3 regions of the Cupriavidus malaysiensis genome follow, and region 2 is predicted to be linked to each of the others. Evidence: predicted binding sites of a transcription regulator. Region 2 holds the regulator's gene; each other region holds the start of a gene.
The links. The regulator FNR, encoded in region 2, switches genes on or off when oxygen is low (the NO sensors DNR and NnrR bind a similar motif). The targets are predictions, from matches to a motif close to TTGATNNNNATCAA.
Positions count from the first base shown of each region.

Region 1: a site for FNR is predicted at 3,008-3,021, ahead of BKK80_RS33825 (universal stress protein). Genes of this name have one in related genera too.
Region 3: a site for FNR is predicted at 3,069-3,082, ahead of BKK80_RS15345 (universal stress protein). Genes of this name have one in related genera too.

Region 1 covers NZ_CP017755.1:3,242,004-3,247,442, reverse strand. Annotated here, with positions in the region: gene BKK80_RS33850 (BON domain-containing protein) at 1-177, opposite strand, end outside; gene BKK80_RS37275 (TraR/DksA family transcriptional regulator) at 417-812, shown strand; gene BKK80_RS33840 (hypothetical protein) at 862-1,413, opposite strand; gene BKK80_RS33835 (DUF1488 family protein) at 1,511-1,792, opposite strand; gene BKK80_RS33830 (universal stress protein) at 1,896-2,363, opposite strand; gene BKK80_RS33825 (universal stress protein) at 2,411-2,902, opposite strand; gene BKK80_RS33820 (ArsR/SmtB family transcription factor) at 3,301-3,630, shown strand; gene BKK80_RS33815 (ArsI/CadI family heavy metal resistance metalloenzyme) at 3,642-4,142, shown strand; gene BKK80_RS33810 (arsenate reductase ArsC) at 4,153-4,656, shown strand; gene BKK80_RS33805 (aquaporin) at 4,662-5,366, shown strand; gene BKK80_RS33800 (ArsR/SmtB family transcription factor) at 5,425-5,439, opposite strand, start outside.
Region 2 covers NZ_CP017754.1:3,209,165-3,214,603, reverse strand. Annotated here, with positions in the region: gene ccoP (cytochrome-c oxidase, cbb3-type subunit III) at 1-427, shown strand, start outside; gene ccoG (cytochrome c oxidase accessory protein CcoG) at 480-1,949, shown strand; gene BKK80_RS14510 (hypothetical protein) at 2,072-2,290, shown strand; gene BKK80_RS14505 (hypothetical protein) at 2,287-2,532, shown strand; gene fnr (fumarate/nitrate reduction transcriptional regulator Fnr) at 2,608-3,333, opposite strand; gene BKK80_RS14495 (sulfite exporter TauE/SafE family protein) at 3,414-4,172, shown strand; gene scpB (SMC-Scp complex subunit ScpB) at 4,785-5,439, shown strand, end outside.
Region 3 covers NZ_CP017754.1:3,401,487-3,406,925, reverse strand. Annotated here, with positions in the region: gene BKK80_RS15355 (EAL domain-containing protein) at 1-1,828, opposite strand, end outside; gene BKK80_RS15350 (zinc-dependent alcohol dehydrogenase family protein) at 1,959-2,960, opposite strand; gene BKK80_RS15345 (universal stress protein) at 3,236-4,063, shown strand; gene yfiB (outer membrane lipoprotein YfiB) at 4,095-4,622, opposite strand; gene dgcN (diguanylate cyclase DgcN/YfiN) at 4,647-5,439, opposite strand, start outside.

The DNA of each region.
Region 1 (5,439 bases), on a different replicon from region 2:
GCCCGCGACGCGCTCGGCGGCGCGTTCCGCCGCCAGCTTCTCCGCGTGGCTGCGCAGGTGGCCGCTGAGCGTCACGATGCCGTCGTTGACCTCGACGCCGATGGCGGCGGCGTGCACCGCCGGCTCCCATTCGAGTTCGGCGCTGACATCCTGGTGGAGCTGGGCATCCGTCTTCATGTCGTCCTTCCTCTGCGTTGGCCGGGCCTGTTCGCAATATAGGCGGCGCGCCGCGACCGGCTTTGACCTGGCGCAAGGCCGCGGTGGCGCGCGCGGAGACAATCGGAGACAGGGCGGATGCCGCGCGCGGTCCGCCATCGACGAGGCAGCCGGACAGGCGAGGGGGCACGATGACAACAGCGGAAGGCAGGGCCTGCACGGGCACGTGCGGTGCCCTGTGCAAGGGATGGCGGGGAGAGGTGGCGACGCGCCTGGACCAGGCCGAGCAGCGTGCGCTGGCGCAGTGCGGCGGAGCCGGGGCCGGCGCGGTCCCGGTGGAAGCGGCGGCCGGTCCGGCCGACCAGGTCGACCGGATCGAGCCGACCGACCAGACCGACCAGACCGACCAGGTCGACTACAAGGACCTGGCCGGCCGCGCCGCCTCGGCGCAAGTGAGCGAGGCGGCGCAGGCGCACGCGCGCCGCGAGCTGGCGGAGATTGCCGCGGCGCGGGCGCGGCTGGCGGCGGGCGACTACGGCATCTGCGCGGACTGCGGGCAGGGCATCCCGCAGCCGCGCCTGCTGGCCTGCCCGACCGCGCGGCGCTGCCTGCCCTGCCAGCGCCAGCACGAGCGGCTGCGGCCGGGCCGGCCGTAGGCGTGGCGGCGGCCTCCGTGGCGCCGCCCGGGTGGCACGGGTGCAGGACTCAGGCGGCTTCGCTGCCGGGGTCCTTCACCAGGCCGATCTCGCGCAGGTAGGACGCCAGCGCCGCGTGGTGCGTGGCCAGGGTGCGGACGATGCCGCTCAGGTCGTCGAGCGAGTAGGCGTCTTCTTCGGCGGCGCGCGCCGGCGCCGGCTCGCCGCCATCATCGGGCACCTCGTGCAGCGCCACGATGCTGCGCGGCAGGCCGAACACCCAGGCGGGCTGCAGCGAGCCCGGCAGGCGTCCCGGCGCCCAGCGCGCGTGGGCAATGTCGTGCAGCAACTGCCGATGGGTATGAGGCACCAGCAGGTAGGCGTGGATCCGGTCGAAGCGGTCCACCGGTACGTGGCGGCAGCGCAGCAGGTCGAGCAGCGCCTCGCGCTGGGCGCCGAAGTCGAGCCGGCGCACGAGCAGCATCACCGCGGTCGGATCGGCGCCGCTCAAGGTGGCGATGGCCTCCTGCATCAGCAGTTCATAACGCGCGAACCACTGCGTGACGGCACCGAACAGGCGCAGGTGTTCGCTGCCCAGGCAGCCCAGGTCTTGCGTGGACATGTCGGTTTCCTCCTGTGCGCGCCTGGGTTTGCGCACGGGCGCGCAAGCGCGCGCGCTTGCGCGCCGCGAGCGCCGCGGCCGCCTTGCCGGGCCGCCCTCAGCCGGCGAAGCGGAAGTGCCCGCTGTGCAGGACGATGCGGTGCGCACCGGTCATCTCGAACAGCGCGCGCGCGACGTCCTGGATTTCCTGCCGGTGGTGCTGGAAGGCGCAGAGCAGGTCGTCGGCGCGCAGGGAGCGCGCGCCGAAGTGGTCTTCCAGCGCCTCGGCCGTGACCGAGTAGGTGGCGGGGTGGCCGTCGACCGTGGCCGCGCAGTCCAGGCAGGGGCCGGCCGCGCAGTAGTCGGGCGTGGCGTCCGGAAAGGCAATCTGCTTGTTCATGCCGTGCTCGCTGTGCTGGCTGGATTCCTCCAGCTTCCCTCTACCTACTGCAGCCACTGCCGCCGCAGAACGTGCGCGCCAGCGGTCCCGTGCCGGATGCCGGCTAAGCCGCCGCCGGCTGGCGCGAATCGCTGCGCACCAGCAGCACCGGCAGACGGCTCTTGCGGACGACGCCCTCGGCCACGCTGCCCATCAGCGCGCGCGACAGGCCGCGCCGGCCATGCGTGCCGAGCACCAGCAGGTCGGCGCCGCAGGCCTCGGCTTCGGCGACGATGGAATCGGCGAAATGCCCCGGCGCCGCCGGCCGGGTCACCAGGCGTGTCGTGCAGGGCACGCCGGCAGCCTCGCAGCGCCTGGCGGTGGCGGCGAGCACCTTCTCGCCCCAGGCCTCCAGTTCCCGCCGCATCTGCCCGGGGTCGTAGTAGCGTGCGTCATACAGCATGTCGATGTCGTCGGCGATGAAAATCGCCTGGACGGCGCCGCCGCCGGCCTTGGCCAGGCCGATGGCCTGCTCCATGGCCAGTTCGGCGCAGTGGCTGCCATCCACCGCCAGCAGGATGCGTTGATACATGGTAGGTCTCCCGGCCTTGCGGCGAGCAATGAAAAAAGGGGAAGGGCTCAGGCCGCGGCGCGCGCTTCGGCCTGCTGGCCGCCTGCCGCGGCGGCCGGCTCGCGCACCAGCAGCACGGGCACCTCGCACTCGCGCGCCAGGCTTTCGGCCACGCTGCCGAGCAGCAGGCGGCGCAGGCCGTGGCGCCCGTGCGTGCCGATCACGATCATGTCGGCCTTGCATTCGCTGGCGGCCTGCCGCACCGCGGACGGGATGTCGCCCAGCGTCAGCACGTCGTTGACCAGGTGCACGCCGCACGAGACGCCGGCCGCGTCGGCGGCGGCCGCGGCGTCGCGCAGCAGTTCTTCGCCCGCCACTACCAGTTGCGGCCCGAGTGCGCCGGCGTCGACATAGCCCAGGTCGTACTTCAGGTAGCCGTAGTCCACCACGTGCAGGATCTCCAGCCGCGCCTGGGTCGAGGCGGCCAGGGATACCGCCTGCTGCAGGGCCTTTCTGGCGCAGCTGCTGTCATCGATGGCGACGAGGATGGTCTGGGGCATGGCGGGACTCCTGGTGATGGGTGGGGGCTGGCGCGGGAGGGCAAGCGCGCTTGGCATGTTTCCGCTCTCTTGATCCACAGTGTGGCGCGGCGGCGGCGGCGCGGCTTGACCTGGATCAGGGAAAGCCGCTGCGGCGCCGCACGGCGCTTGGCAGGATGCGTGTATGGCATGCCGATCGCCGCGGAACCCTGTCGAGAACGGCTCGCCACGTGCACCTGAGCCGGAAGCGCGTGCGACAGCTGTCGCGGCACCTGACCGCTCACCCATGAGCGCTTCAGGCGGTTTATCGCTCACGCATAAGCGATGAGGTAACGATGGCGTCAACGGCGGCGCATTCGCGATCCCTTCGCAATCCACGCGGCCTTGTTTGTATTCTATATTTCCACTAGTATGGAAGGATGGAAAGCCAAGACGCCATCCGCTCCCTCGCCGCACTGGCCCACGGGCTGCGCCTCGAGGTCTACCGCCTGCTGGTGGTGGCCGGCCACGCCGGCATGACGCCGGGCGCGATCGCGGCGCGCCTGGAGGTGCCCGGCGCCACCTTGTCCTTTCACCTGAAGGAATTGATGCACGCGGGCCTGGTCCTGCAGCAACGGGATGGCCGGCACCTGATCTATCGGGCGGCGTTCGAACATATGAATTCACTGCTGGGCTTCCTGACGGCGAACTGCTGCCAGGGAGACGCCTGCCCGGAAACCACCGCCGCCGGCGGTGTCTGCGAATGTTGAGGGAGAACCCCATGAAGCGCTTTCACGTACACATCCACGTCGATGACCTCGGCAAGAGCATCGCCTTCTATTCCAAGCTGTTCGCGGCGGAGCCGGCGCGGGTCGAAGCCGACTACGCCAAGTGGATGCTCGAGGATCCGCGGGTGAACTTCGCCATCTCGACGCGTGGTACCCAGGCGGGCCTGGACCACCTGGGCTTCCAGACCGACGATGCGGCGGAACTGGCGGAGCTGAAGACGCGCGCCGAGGCGGCCGACATGGCGCTGCTGGACGAGGGCGAGACCACCTGTTGCTACGCGCGCAGCGAGAAGCACTGGATCACGGATCCGCAAGGCATCGCCTGGGAGCACTTCCACACGCTGGGCAACGTGCCGGTCTTCGGCGAAAGCCGGCCGGCCGAGGCGCCCGCTGCTGCCGCTGCCCCTGCTGCCGAATCGGCCTGCTGCGCGCCGCGTGCGCCCAGGGGCAAGCCCATCGGCGTGGCCGTGACGTCCAAGTCGTCCTGCTGCTGAGGAGGCCGGCATGGGCGGCAAGACCACCAACGTCCTGATCCTCTGCACCCACAATTCGGCACGCAGCGTGCTGAGCGAGGGCATGCTCAATCATCTGGCGCAGCAGCTCGGCCGCGACGTCCGCGCGTACAGCGCTGGCAGCGCGCCGAGCGGCCGCATCAACCCGTTCGCGATCGAGGCACTGCAGAATGCCGGTGTGGAAACGGCCGGTTTCCGCAGCAAGAGCTGGGATGAATTCGTGGCGGATGATGCCCCGCGCATGCGGGTCGTCATCACCGTGTGCGACAGCGCGGCCGCGGAGCAGTGTCCCTACTGGCCGGGAAGCCCCGTGAAAGTGCATTGGGGCTACGCCGATCCGTCGAACGCACAAGGTGGCGACGACGGCAAGCGGGTCGCCTTCGAGCTGACGCGCCAGGCCATCGGCTATCGCATGCTGCAACTGTTGCAACTGCCGCTCGAGGAGATGAGCGACGCCGAGCTGCAGGTCGCGCTGCAGCGCATTGCGCGGAGCTGAACGCCATGGTCGACTTGCGGCACAAGGTTCTGGCGGAGTCGCTGGGCACGGCGCTGCTGCTGGCCATCGTCATCGGTTCGGGCATCATGGCGGAGCGGCTTGCCGGCGGTAATGTCGCCATCGCACTGCTGGCCAACACGGGCGCCACGGTGCTTGGCCTGTACGTACTGATCGAAGTCTTCGGGCCGCTCAGCGGCGCGCACTTCAATCCTGTGGTCAGTGCGGTCATGGCCGTGCGCGGCGAACTGCCGGGCTCCGCGCTGGCGCCGTATCTGCTCGCGCAACTGGCCGGCGCGGTGCTCGGCGCCTGGCTGGCCCATGCCATGTTCGACTTGAGCATCCTGCAGTACTCCACCAAGGTGCGCGGTGGCCCTGGCCAATGGATCGCGGAAGCGGTGGCTACGGCGGGGCTGCTGTTGGTGATTCTGCGGGCGCCGGCGGGCCGAGCCTCGTCCATGGTGGCGGCTTATATCGGCGCGGCTTACTGGTTCACGGCATCCACGTCGTTCGCCAATCCGGCGGCCGCGTTCGGCCGCATGTTCAGCGACAGCTTTGCCGGCATCGCCCCCGCCAGCGTGCCGGGCTTCGTCATCGCACAGTGCGTGGGCGGCGCCATCGGCCTGGGGCTGCACCGGCTGCTGGAGCCGCGAGCGGCGCGGCGTGGCCATCCCAATGTGATCGAGTCCTCGGGCGAGCAGCCGACTGACTGAGCGCGCCGCCATCCTGGCTGTCCGCGCGGGCCCGGGGCTCCTCGCGGCGCAGGCGGGCTTAGGCCCGGGCCTT
Region 2 (5,439 bases):
CGACTGGCTGTACGGCGGCGAGCCGGAGACCATCCAGCAGACCATCACCAAGGGTCGCAATGGCGTGATGCCCCCGTTCTCGGCGGTCATCGATGCCAAGCTCGCCGGCGACGTGGCGCAGTATGTGCGTTCCCTGTCGGGCCTGGCCTACGATCCGATCCGTGCCGCACGTGGCGAGGGCGCGTTCAAGTCCACCTGCGCGGCCTGTCATGGCGCCAACGGCAAGGGCAACCAGGCGCTGGGCGCACCGAACCTGAGCGACAACACATGGTTGTACGGCAGCTCGGAGTCCACCATCGTCGAGGGGATCCTGAAGGGACGCAACAACCATATGCCTGCGCATGAAGAGATCCTGACGCCGGAGCGTATCCGCATGCTGACCGCCTACGTCTGGGGGCTGTCGAACGCGCCGGAGGCGTCACGATGAGGAAAGTGCATCGCGCCGCGCCGCAGGGCGCGTGCGCCGCCGGAGCCAGCCAATGAATGCACCGGAGACGGAACCGCTGGCCCGCAAGGGCGGGCCGGCAACCGCAGCGCCTGCGACCGAGTCGGTCGACGAGGCGTTGTATGAAGTCCGCCGCAAGATCTACCCGCGCTCGGTCAGCGGTGCCTTCTCGAACTGGCGCGTCTGGCTCGTGCTGCTGACGCAGCTGATCTACTACGGTACGCCGTGGCTGCAGTGGAACGGGCGCCAGGCGGTGCTGTTCGACCTGGGCGCGCGCAAGTTCTATATCTTCGGGCTGGTGCTGTGGCCGCAGGACGTGATCTACCTGAGCGTGCTGCTGGTGATCTCGGCGCTGGCCCTGTTCCTGTTCACCGCCATCGCCGGCCGGCTGTTCTGCGGCTATGCCTGTCCGCAGACGGTCTATACCGAGATCTTCATGTGGATCGAGCGGCATGTCGAAGGCGATCGTTTCGCCCGCATCCGCCTCGACGGCGATCCGTGGTCGCTGCGCAAGCTGCGCATCAAGGCGACCAAGCATCTGCTGTGGATCGTGGTGGCGCTGTGGACCGGTTTCACCTTTATCGGCTATTTCGCGCCGATCCGCGAGCTGGGCGGGCAGGTGGCTGCGTTCGCGCTCGGGCCCTGGCAGGCCTTCTGGATGCTGTTCTACGCCTTCGCCACGTGGGGCAACGCGGGCTTCATGCGTGAGCAGGTGTGCAAGTACATGTGTCCCTACGCGCGCTTCCAGAGCGTGATGGTGGACCGCGACACCTTTGTCGTTACCTACGACAGCGGCCGCGGCGACCCGCGCGGCAGCCGCTCGCGCAAGGCCGACCACCGCGCCGCTGGGCTTGGCGACTGCGTCAATTGCAGCATCTGCGTGCAGGTCTGCCCGACCGGCATCGACATCCGCGACGGCTTGCAGTACGAGTGCATCGGCTGCGGCGCCTGCATCGATGCCTGCAACCAGGTGATGGACAAGATGGACTACCCGCGCGGGCTGATCCGCTACACGTCGGAGAACGCGATGCGCAAGGGCTGGTCGGCCCAGGCGACGCGCAAGCGCCTGCTGCGTCCGCGCGTGATGATCTATTCGGCGATCTGGCTGGCACTGCTGGCGGGCTTCGCCATCTCGCTGTCACTGCGCACGCCGCTGAAGGTGGATATCATCCGCGATCGCGGCAGCCTCGGGCGCGAAGTCGAGGGGCGCTGGGTGGAGAACGTCTACCGCCTGCAGCTGATCAATACTAGCGAGGCGCCGATGCAGTTCACCATCCGCGCCGACAGTGCGGAACTCGGCAAGCTGCGCGTGGAGTCCGACGGGGCGACCGGCGAACTCGCACCGACCTCGAACCGCCTGCTGGCCATCCGCGTGCGCGTGCCGCTCGAGCAGGCGCGGCAGGGCACGCACAAGATCCGCGTGACGGTGCAGGGCGGCCAGGAGGAGGGGCATGTCGTCGAGGTGAACCAATCGACCAGTTTCATCGTGCCGCGCGACCTGTAGGGCGTGCGGAGGGGATTGCCGCAGGGCAGACAAGCGGGGCGGCCACGATGCCGCCGTGCGTAACAGCAAGGAGCGAAGCCATGCAAGGACCCGCCCGACAATCATTGACGGACGCCGGCACGATGCAGCAGGCCGTGCGGCCGTGGTGGAAGGAACCCTGGCCCTGGCTGCTGATGAGCGGGCCGCTGGCGGCGATGGCCGCCTGCGGCGTGACCATCTGGCTGGCGATGACGCATCCCGACAAGCCGATCGAGGAGGGCGTCAGCCGGCACGGGCTGGTGGTCGAGCGGCAGGGCGCGGCGCGGGCAGTGTCCGGCGCGACAGCCACGGAGCGGCCATGAGACTGCGCTGGCTGATGTGGGTCCTGTGGCCGGCCTTCCTGGTCGCCGGTGTGGCAACCGCCGCGGTGTTCTCGCTGGTGGATCCAAGCGATCTCAGGCTGTTCGGGCGGCCGGTCGAGGCCTCGCGCGAGGCGGTCTACACCATCGGCTTCCTGCTGGCCTGGCTGCTGTGCTCGCTGTCGAGCGCCCTGACCTTTTATACGATGCCGGTGCGCCTCGGCGATACCGACGAACTGGAGTAGGGGATGCGCGCAGGCCGAAGGGCTGGGCAGAACGGGGCCTGTCGAAGGCGCCGGATGCCTGCGCCCTCGGCTTGGTCAGCAGCTCTTGCCGTAGATCTGCTTGATGCCGGGTACGTCGACCAGCTTGACGTGGCGCTGGCGGATCTGGATCAGCCCGGCCTCGGCGAAGCGCGAGAACAGGCGGCTGACGGTTTCCAGCTTGAGGCCGAGATAACTGCCGATTTCCTCCCGGCTCATGCGCAGCACGAACTCGGTCGACGAGTAGCCGCGCTCCGACAGGCGCTCGGACAGGTTGACCAGGAAGGCGGCCAGGCGCTCCTCGGCGCGCATGGAGCCGAGCGTCAGCAGCATGACCTGGTCCTGCGTGATCTCCTTGCTCATCATGCGCAGGAACTGCTGTTGCAGCGACGGCACGGTGGTCGACAGGGTCTGCAGGTCGTTGAAGCGCATCACGCAGACCTCGGTGTCTTCCAGTGCGGTAGCATCCGACGCGTGCTGCATCTCGCCGAGGCCGTCGAGTCCGACGACTTCGCCCGGCAGGTGGAAGCCGGTGATCTGCGAGCGCCCGTCTTCCATCGTCACGTGTGTCTTCAGGGTGCCGAAGCGCACCGCGTAGACTGCGCTCAGGGGTTCGCCGAGCCGGTAGAGCGTCTCGCCCTTGTGGACTCGCACGCGTTCCTTCACCAGCGAGTCGATCTTTTCGATGTCGTTGCGGTTCATGCCGACCGGCACGCACAGGTGTCCGAGCGAGCAGGACGAGCAACGGGGCGACATCGCGGTGACGGGGATGGAATTGAGCAAGCCGGGGCCTATTGTCGTTGAGCTGCGAGGGCGCAATTTCTGCATTTTACTGTGTGAAGGCATCCGAAGGGGAGCGAAAGTTGACTGCGGCGGTCTTTTTCAGTGTTTTTCTGCTGGCCTTGCTGGGTGGCGTGCACTGCGCAGCCATGTGCGGCGGCATTGCACTGGCGGTCGAGAGGCCGCAGGCGGAAGCGCCGGTCGTCGTGCAGCGCAGGCCGCGGGACTGGTTGCGTGAACAGTTATCCATGCATGCGGGGCGGGTGGTGACTTACATGCTGCTCGGTGCCGCGCTGGGCGCGGTCGGCGCCGGTGCCTGGCGAGCCCAATACCTGCCGCTGCAGCGCGGCCTGTTTGCCGCTGGCAGCATGGTCCTGCTGGGCACCGGCCTGTGGCTGCTGGCCGGGCGCGCGCCGCAGTTCGCCGCGCTGGAGCGCTTGGTGGCGCGTGGGGCCGGAGCCCTGGCAGGCCGCCTCCGCGGGCGGCGCGCCGGTGCCCCGTCCGCCCCGATTCAGGTCCGCCCGCGCTTGCTCAGGCGTTTCGGCATCGGTCTGGCGTGGGGGCTGGTGCCGTGCGGCATGGTTTACGGTGCGCTCACCCTATCGTTGCTTGCCGGCAACGCGTTGTCGGGGGCCTTGCTGATGGGGGTATTCGGTCTCGGGACCTTGCCCAACCTGCTGATGCTGTCCGGCCTGTCCGGCGCGTTGCGCGGCTGGTCGCGCCGGCCCTGGGTGCGCGTCGGTGCCGGCGTGGCAGTGATGGGGTTTGGTGCGGCCGGGCTTGTGCGGGCGGCGATGTTGCCGCACACGCTCGCCGCACACGGCTTCTGTGTGGTGTTCTGAAGGGGGCTCTTCTGTTTTGGTGATGCGTGAGGCACTTTGTCGGGTGTGCCGAAGGCGCCGCGCTGGTGATGGGCGGTTGCAGCGCCGGGCCGGAATGCCCTACAATCGGCAGCATTGCAGTATCTATCGCGCTGGCGCTGCCGCGCGCATGGCCGGGCAACTCGAACGGCCGTCCTGAGGCCAGTCCGGGCAGAATGTTGCTGACGGACGTAGCCACCTCGCAGCAAGCCATGCCGGTTGACAAGATCTCCGGTTCAAAAGACCGGCTGGGCGTTGCGCGACGGGAGGTGCGCAACACCGTGCGGATGACTGCATCGTTCTTGCGGCGGAAGGGGTTGGACCCGTTCGCGCCGATCCGCCGCTCCAGAAGGGCGGTGCAACGCAAGAGGCCTTTCGGCCGGCGCTGAGGCCGGCAGCAGGGCAATTCTCCGCCGGACTGACCCGGCAACCCGAAGCAGAATAAGATGGGCGCGCGGCTTTCATGCGGACGGCATGCCGGCCGGCCGCGCAATGAGATGGCGATGGCGCTTCGGCCTCGCTGGATCCGAAATCCCCGAATCCTCCGGCGGTCCGCCGGGGGCAGGTGCAAAGACAGGCTGCACACATCCGTATATGAATACCCAAGAGGCGAAAATCGTCCTCGAGACTGCGTTGATCTGCGCGCAGGAGCCCTTGCGCGTGGCGGAACTGCGACGGTTGTTCGCCGATGAGGTGGCTGCCGACACCATCCGCGTGCTGCTGGACGAGTTACGTCTGGATTGGCGTGATCGGGGCGTGGAACTGGTGGCGCTGGCCAGTGGCTGGCGTTTCCAGAGCCGGCCCGGCATGCGCGAATACCTCGATCGCCTGAATCCGGAGAAGCCGCCGAAATACTCGCGCGCGGTGATGGAGACGCTGGCGATCATCGCGTACCGGCAGCCGGTAACCCGCGGCGACATCGAAGAGATCCGCGGGGTGACCGTCAGCACGGAGGTGATCAAGCGGCTCGAGGACCGCGAATGGATCGAAGTGATCGGCCATCGCGATGTGCCAGGGCGGCCCGCGCTGTACGCGACCACCAAGGCTTTCCTCGATGATCTCGGCTTGCGTACCCTGGACGAGTTGCCCCAGCTGGAGGATGCGCAAGCGCAGATCCAGGCGGCCTTGCTGGACCAGCAGGCCATTGACTTCGAGTCGCTTGGCCAGGCCGGCGTGCCCGCCGGGCAGGAGGCGGAGGGGCAATTGGCCCTGGATGGCATGACGGTCGCCGAGGCCGGCCGTGTCGCCG
Region 3 (5,439 bases), 190 kb from region 2:
CCCGTTGCGGGTGGAACCAGCGCGCCAGTGCCTCGACGGCGCACAGCCGGCCGTCGGCCAGCCGTATCTGCGGCTGGTAGTACTGCTGCAGCGTGCCGTTTGCCAGCGCGGCGCGCAGCTCGGTGGCCAGCTCACGATGCTCGGCCAGGCGCCGCGCCACCGCCACATCGTAGATGCCGATCTGGTGGCCGCCACCCTTCTTGGCCTGGTACATGGCCAGGTCTGCCTGCTTGAGCAGGGTCGGGCCGTCGCAACCGCTGCCGCTGAGCGCGCTGGCGCCGATGCTGGCCGAGGCGGGCAGGGCTTGCCCGCCGCCGGCGGGGGGCGCAGCCAGGGCAGCCAGCAGCGCCTCGGCCAGCGCCTTGGCGCGGGCCAGGTCATGGTCCGGCAGGACCACGCCGAATTCGTCGCCGCCCAGGCGGCCGATCGTGCCGGCCTGGCCGACCACGCCGGCCAGGCGCGCCGCCACGTTGCCGAGCACCCGGTCGCCCATGGCATGCCCGTCGGCTTCGTTGACCCGCTTGAAGTCGTCGATATCGATGAACAGCACGGCCAGCGCCTGCCCCGTGGCTCGTGCCGACGCCACCGCATCGTCGAGGCGTGCCAGCAGCAACTGGCGGTTGGGCAGTCCGGTCAGCGGATCGTAGTAGGCCAGGCGCTCGATGCGTTCGCGCGCGGCGTCGCGTTCGAGCGCCAGCGCGCACAGGTAGGTGCCCACGTCGACCAGGCTGCGGTGCAGCGCGTCGGGACCCCGGCATTCGTGGAAATACAGCGCGAACACGCCGGCGACCTGACCGTCGTAGGTCTTGATCGGCGTCGACCAGCAGGCCTTCAGGCCGTGCGGCAGGACCAGGTCCCGGTAGGCGGCCCACAAGGGGTCGCTGGCGATGTCGGTGACCAGCACCGGCTTGCCGAAGTGGGCGGCAGTGCCGCAGGAGCCCACCGTCGGCCCGATCTCCAGTCCGTCGATCCGGCTCACGCATGCCGCGGGCAGTCCGGGGGCTGCCAGGGTGCGCAGCCTGCCGTCGGCGATGCGGACCACGCTGACCAGAACCCCAGGGGACACCGCTTCGATCTGCCGGCACAGGCTGTCCATCATCTCTGCGCTGGACACGTCCTTGGCCAAGGCCTCCAGTGCCTTGCGCTGGATGGTGTCACGCAATTTGGTGTCGCTGATGTCCGTCAGCGTGCAGATGGCGCCCGTGATCGCGCCGTCGGCCTGCCGCAGCGGGTTGATTGCCGTGGCGAACCAGCGGGGCCGGCCATGGCGGTCGGCGAGCAGGGCTTCGCGGTGCAGCATCGTGCCCTGCCTGAGTTCGTCCAGCATCTGCGCCAGATGCGCTTCGCTGGTGCGGGCGGGGCGCATCAGGTCCAGCGCGCGGCGCCCGACCGCCTGGTGGCGCTGCAGTCCGAAGACACTGGTGAAGGCGCGGTTGACGTGGCTGACATAGCCGTCCAGGTCGAGGAACAGGACAGGGTTGCCGGCGTGATCGAGATAGGCCGAGGAAAGGGCGGACGCGCGGCCACCGTCGTCGGGCGCGGCGAAATAGGCCAGCTCGCCGCTATCGAGGCGGGAGGTATGCAGGCGAACGGCGAGCCTGCCGCCGTCCTGGGGCGGGCGCTGCAGCACCGGTGGCACGGCGCCATTGCCACCCTCGGGCGGCAGGCCCAGCTCCGCGGCGGCGCGGCCGATCGCTTCGGCACGGATGCATTCCCACAAGGCCTGCGCCGCGGCATTGAAGAGCACCACACGCCCCTCGGCGTCGACCACGACCACAGCGTCGACGGCCTGTTCGAGCGCTGCTTGCCCTAGCGCCTGACATTGCATCTTGGTCCGTTCTCCGCACGGTTGCGTTGGGATTCCTGCGCCGCGACATGGCTGCGCCGGCCGAGTATATGCCATGGGCACGGCCGGTGGGAATGGCCGGGACTCGTCCCGGGCCGGAGCGCCGGTCGGCTCAATGGCCGATGTCCAGCACGGCCGCGCCGGCAAGGCGGCCGTCGCGCAGGTCTGCCAGCGCCGCGTTGGCTTGCTCCAGCGGGTAGAGCGTGGTGTGGGTGCGCAGTGGGATGGCGGCGGCCAGCCGCATCAGGTCGATGCCATCCGCCCGCGTCAGGTTGGCGACGGAGAGCAGGCGCCGCTCCTCCCACAGCAGGCGGTAGGGGAAGGCCGGCAGGTCGCTCATGTGGATGCCCCCGCAGACCACCGTGCCGCCCTTCGCCACTGCGCCCAGGGCGAGCGGCACCAGCGCGCCGACCGGTGCGAAGATCAGGGCGGCATCCAGGACGGCGGGCGGCGCCTCGCCGCTGGCGCCCGCCCAGCGGCAACCGGTCTCGCGCGCGAGCTGCTGCGCGGCCTGGTCCCCCGGGCGCGTGAAGGCAAATACCTCTCGCCCCTGTGCGACCGCGATCTGGGCGACCACGTGGGCGGCAGCGCCGAAGCCGTAGATGCCGAGGCGCGCCGCTTCGCCGGCCAGGCGCAAGGTGCGGTAGCCGATCAGGCCGGCGCACAGCAGCGGCGCCACGTGTTCATCGTCATAGGCGTCCGGCAGGGCGAAGCAATAGCGGCTGTCGGCGATGGCATATTCCGCATAGCCGCCATCGCGTGTGTAGCCGGTGAATCGCGGCGCGTCACACAGGTTCTCGCGCTGGGCGAGGCAGAACGGGCAGTGCCCGCAGGTATGGCCGAGCCAGGGCACGCCCACGCGCTGTCCTGCCTGGAAGCCGCTGACGCCGCTGCCCAGGGACTCGACCCGGCCGACGATCTCGTGCCCCGGGATCAGTGCCGGCTTGGGGTGCGGCAGGTCGCCGTCCACCACGTGCAGGTCGGTGCGGCACACGCCGCAGGTACTGACGGCGATGCGCAGTTCGCCCGGCCCCGGCTCCGGCACCGGTACGTCGCGCGGATGCAGCAGCGGGCTGCTGCCATCGAAGATCATGGCACGCATGGTTTGCGGCATGGCGGGCTCCGGTGAGGACATGTCGGCTCATGCCCGGCGGGCACGGCAGGATCGGTGCGGACGGGCCGCAGGCGTGCATCCAGTATGGCGGGCACCGGGCCAGGCTGCTTGATCGGTATCAAGGTGCTGTGCCGGCCGCTTTGCCATGCTATCCCCCTTTGCGTGGGGCGGCCGGGCTGGGTCGGGCCGGTCCGGCGCTATGATCGGGGTACCGGCCCGCCGGACTCGCGGGCGATCTGCGCAACACGCCGATACTTCATCCGAGAGGTGGCGACATGGACTTCAAGACGGTGCTGGTGGAAATGGGCGACGACGAGGGCGGCGACGCGCGCATCGAGGCAGCGGCCGCACTGGCTGCCCTGGGAGGCGATGGGCACGTGGTCGGCGTGACGGCCACGGGTTTCCGTCCCGATCCGTTCCGGGGCGCGGGTGAGGAAGCCGGCCGCTATGCCGCCCAGGCCGAGCAGCGCCAGCAGCAGCGCCGCGCGGCGGACGAGGAACGCCTGCGCCGCATCGTGGCACAGGCAGCGCCCGGCCTAAGCTGTGCCCACATGCTGCTGGCCGAGGATCCTGGCTGGGCTCTGGCCTTGCAGGGCCGGCTGGCCGACATCATCCTGGTGGCGCGTCCGCCGGTGCCCGACCTGGCGCCGGTGCTGGCGGCGCAGACTGCCGAGTACGTGCTGCTGAATGCCGGCCGGCCGGTGCTGGTGCTGCCGCCGCAGGTGCGCCGCGTCGAGGCGCGCCATGTTGCGGTGGCCTGGGATGGCCGGCGCGAGGCAGCCCGCGCGGTCGCCGATGCGCTGCCCTTGCTCAGGCGCGCGCAGCGGATCAGCCTGGTCTCGGTCGATCCGGAGGGGCGCGGCGTGGCACAGGGCGATGGACTGGCCGCGTACCTGGCGCGGCACGGGATCCGCGCCGAACTGGTGCCGGTGCCGACGCAGGAGGCGGTCGGCCCCGCGCTGCTGCGCGCCGTCGGCCATCTGCACGCCGATCTGCTGGTGGCCGGTGGCTATGGCCACTCGCGTGTGCGGGAACTGGTGATGGGGGGCGCCACCCGGGTATTGATGCGGCACGCCGAGGTGCCGCTGTTGATGTCGCATTGAGCCGCCGGCGCCACCGCGGGCGTCGCCGTGCTCAGTCGACCGTGACGATGATCGCGACGCGGCGATTCTGTGCGCGGCCCTCGGGGGTATGGTTGTCCGCCACCGGCCGGCTCATGCCCAGGGCACGCACTTCGATATCGTCGCGCGCGAAACCCGCGCTCACCAGCACGCCGGCGATGGCCTGCGCGCGGCGCAAGGAGAGCTTCAGGTTGTAGTCGGTGCTACCGGCGTCGTCGGTATGGCCGTCCAGCCGCACATGGTCGATGCCGGCGCCCAGCAAGGCCTGCCCGATCCTGCGCAGATTGCTTTGCCGTTCGGGCGGGATCGCATCGTCGTCGAAGCCGAACAGCACCTTTTCCGACAGGTCCAGTTCCCAGCCCAGGCCAGTCAGGTGGAAACCCTGCTGCCGCAGCGTTTCCACCTGCTGTGCGGTGAGCTTGCGGTACGGTGCGGTCTGGCAGCCGGCCAGGGCCAGGGCGCCAGCTAGCAGCAGTGCCGCCGCGGCGCGGGCGCAGGCATGCGCCGATGCGGTCTTGCGGGTGGTTCGTGCAGTGCCCACGTCCCTCCTCCCTTTTCTTCTCCCCTAGTCGGCGCCGTCCGGCGGGGGGGCGCTTTGCCAGGTGCCCCCCGAGCGGCGCTTGGCGCCATACATGGCGCCGTCCGCCGCCCGCAGCAGGGCTTCCGCCGTGCCGCCATGCGCCGGATAGGTTGCGATGCCGATGCTGACCGGGGCCGTGACCGATGTGCCGGATTTCAGCATGATCGGCTCGCGCAGGCTCGACAGGATGTGCTCCACCACACGGATCGCATCCTGCGGCCGCTGCAGCGGGGCCAGCAGCACGGCGAACTCGTCGCCGCCGAGCCGTGCCACCAGGTCCGTTTCGCGCAGGCAGGCGCGCACGCGGGCCGCCACGCTGATCAGTACCTCGTCGCCGGCGGCATGGCCGAAACGGTCGTTGATGTCCTTGAAGGCATCATTGTCGAGGTACAGCACGGCCGCGTGCCGTCCTTGTGCCTGCACCGCGCGCAGCGTGCGCTCCAGCGCCTGCTCGAATGCCGTCCGGTTGAGCAGTCCGGTCAGCGCGTCGTGGCTGGCCTGGTGGGCGAGCGAGCGGTTCTCATGCTGCAACTGCTTCTGCCAGTCCTCCAGTTCGTCGAGCAGGCCGTTGAAGTCTTCTCCCAGCGCATGCAGTTCGGCGATGTGCGCGGGCGGGGTGCGCTGCTCGAAGGCACGATCCGAGCGTACCGCATGTGCCACCCGCATCAGGTTGCGCACCGGCTCGGTGATGTGCGTCAGCATGCGGCGCGACATATAGTGGGCGCTGACCGCGGTGAGCAGCAGGCAGGCCAGCAGGCCGAAGGCGCCGCTGGCGAGG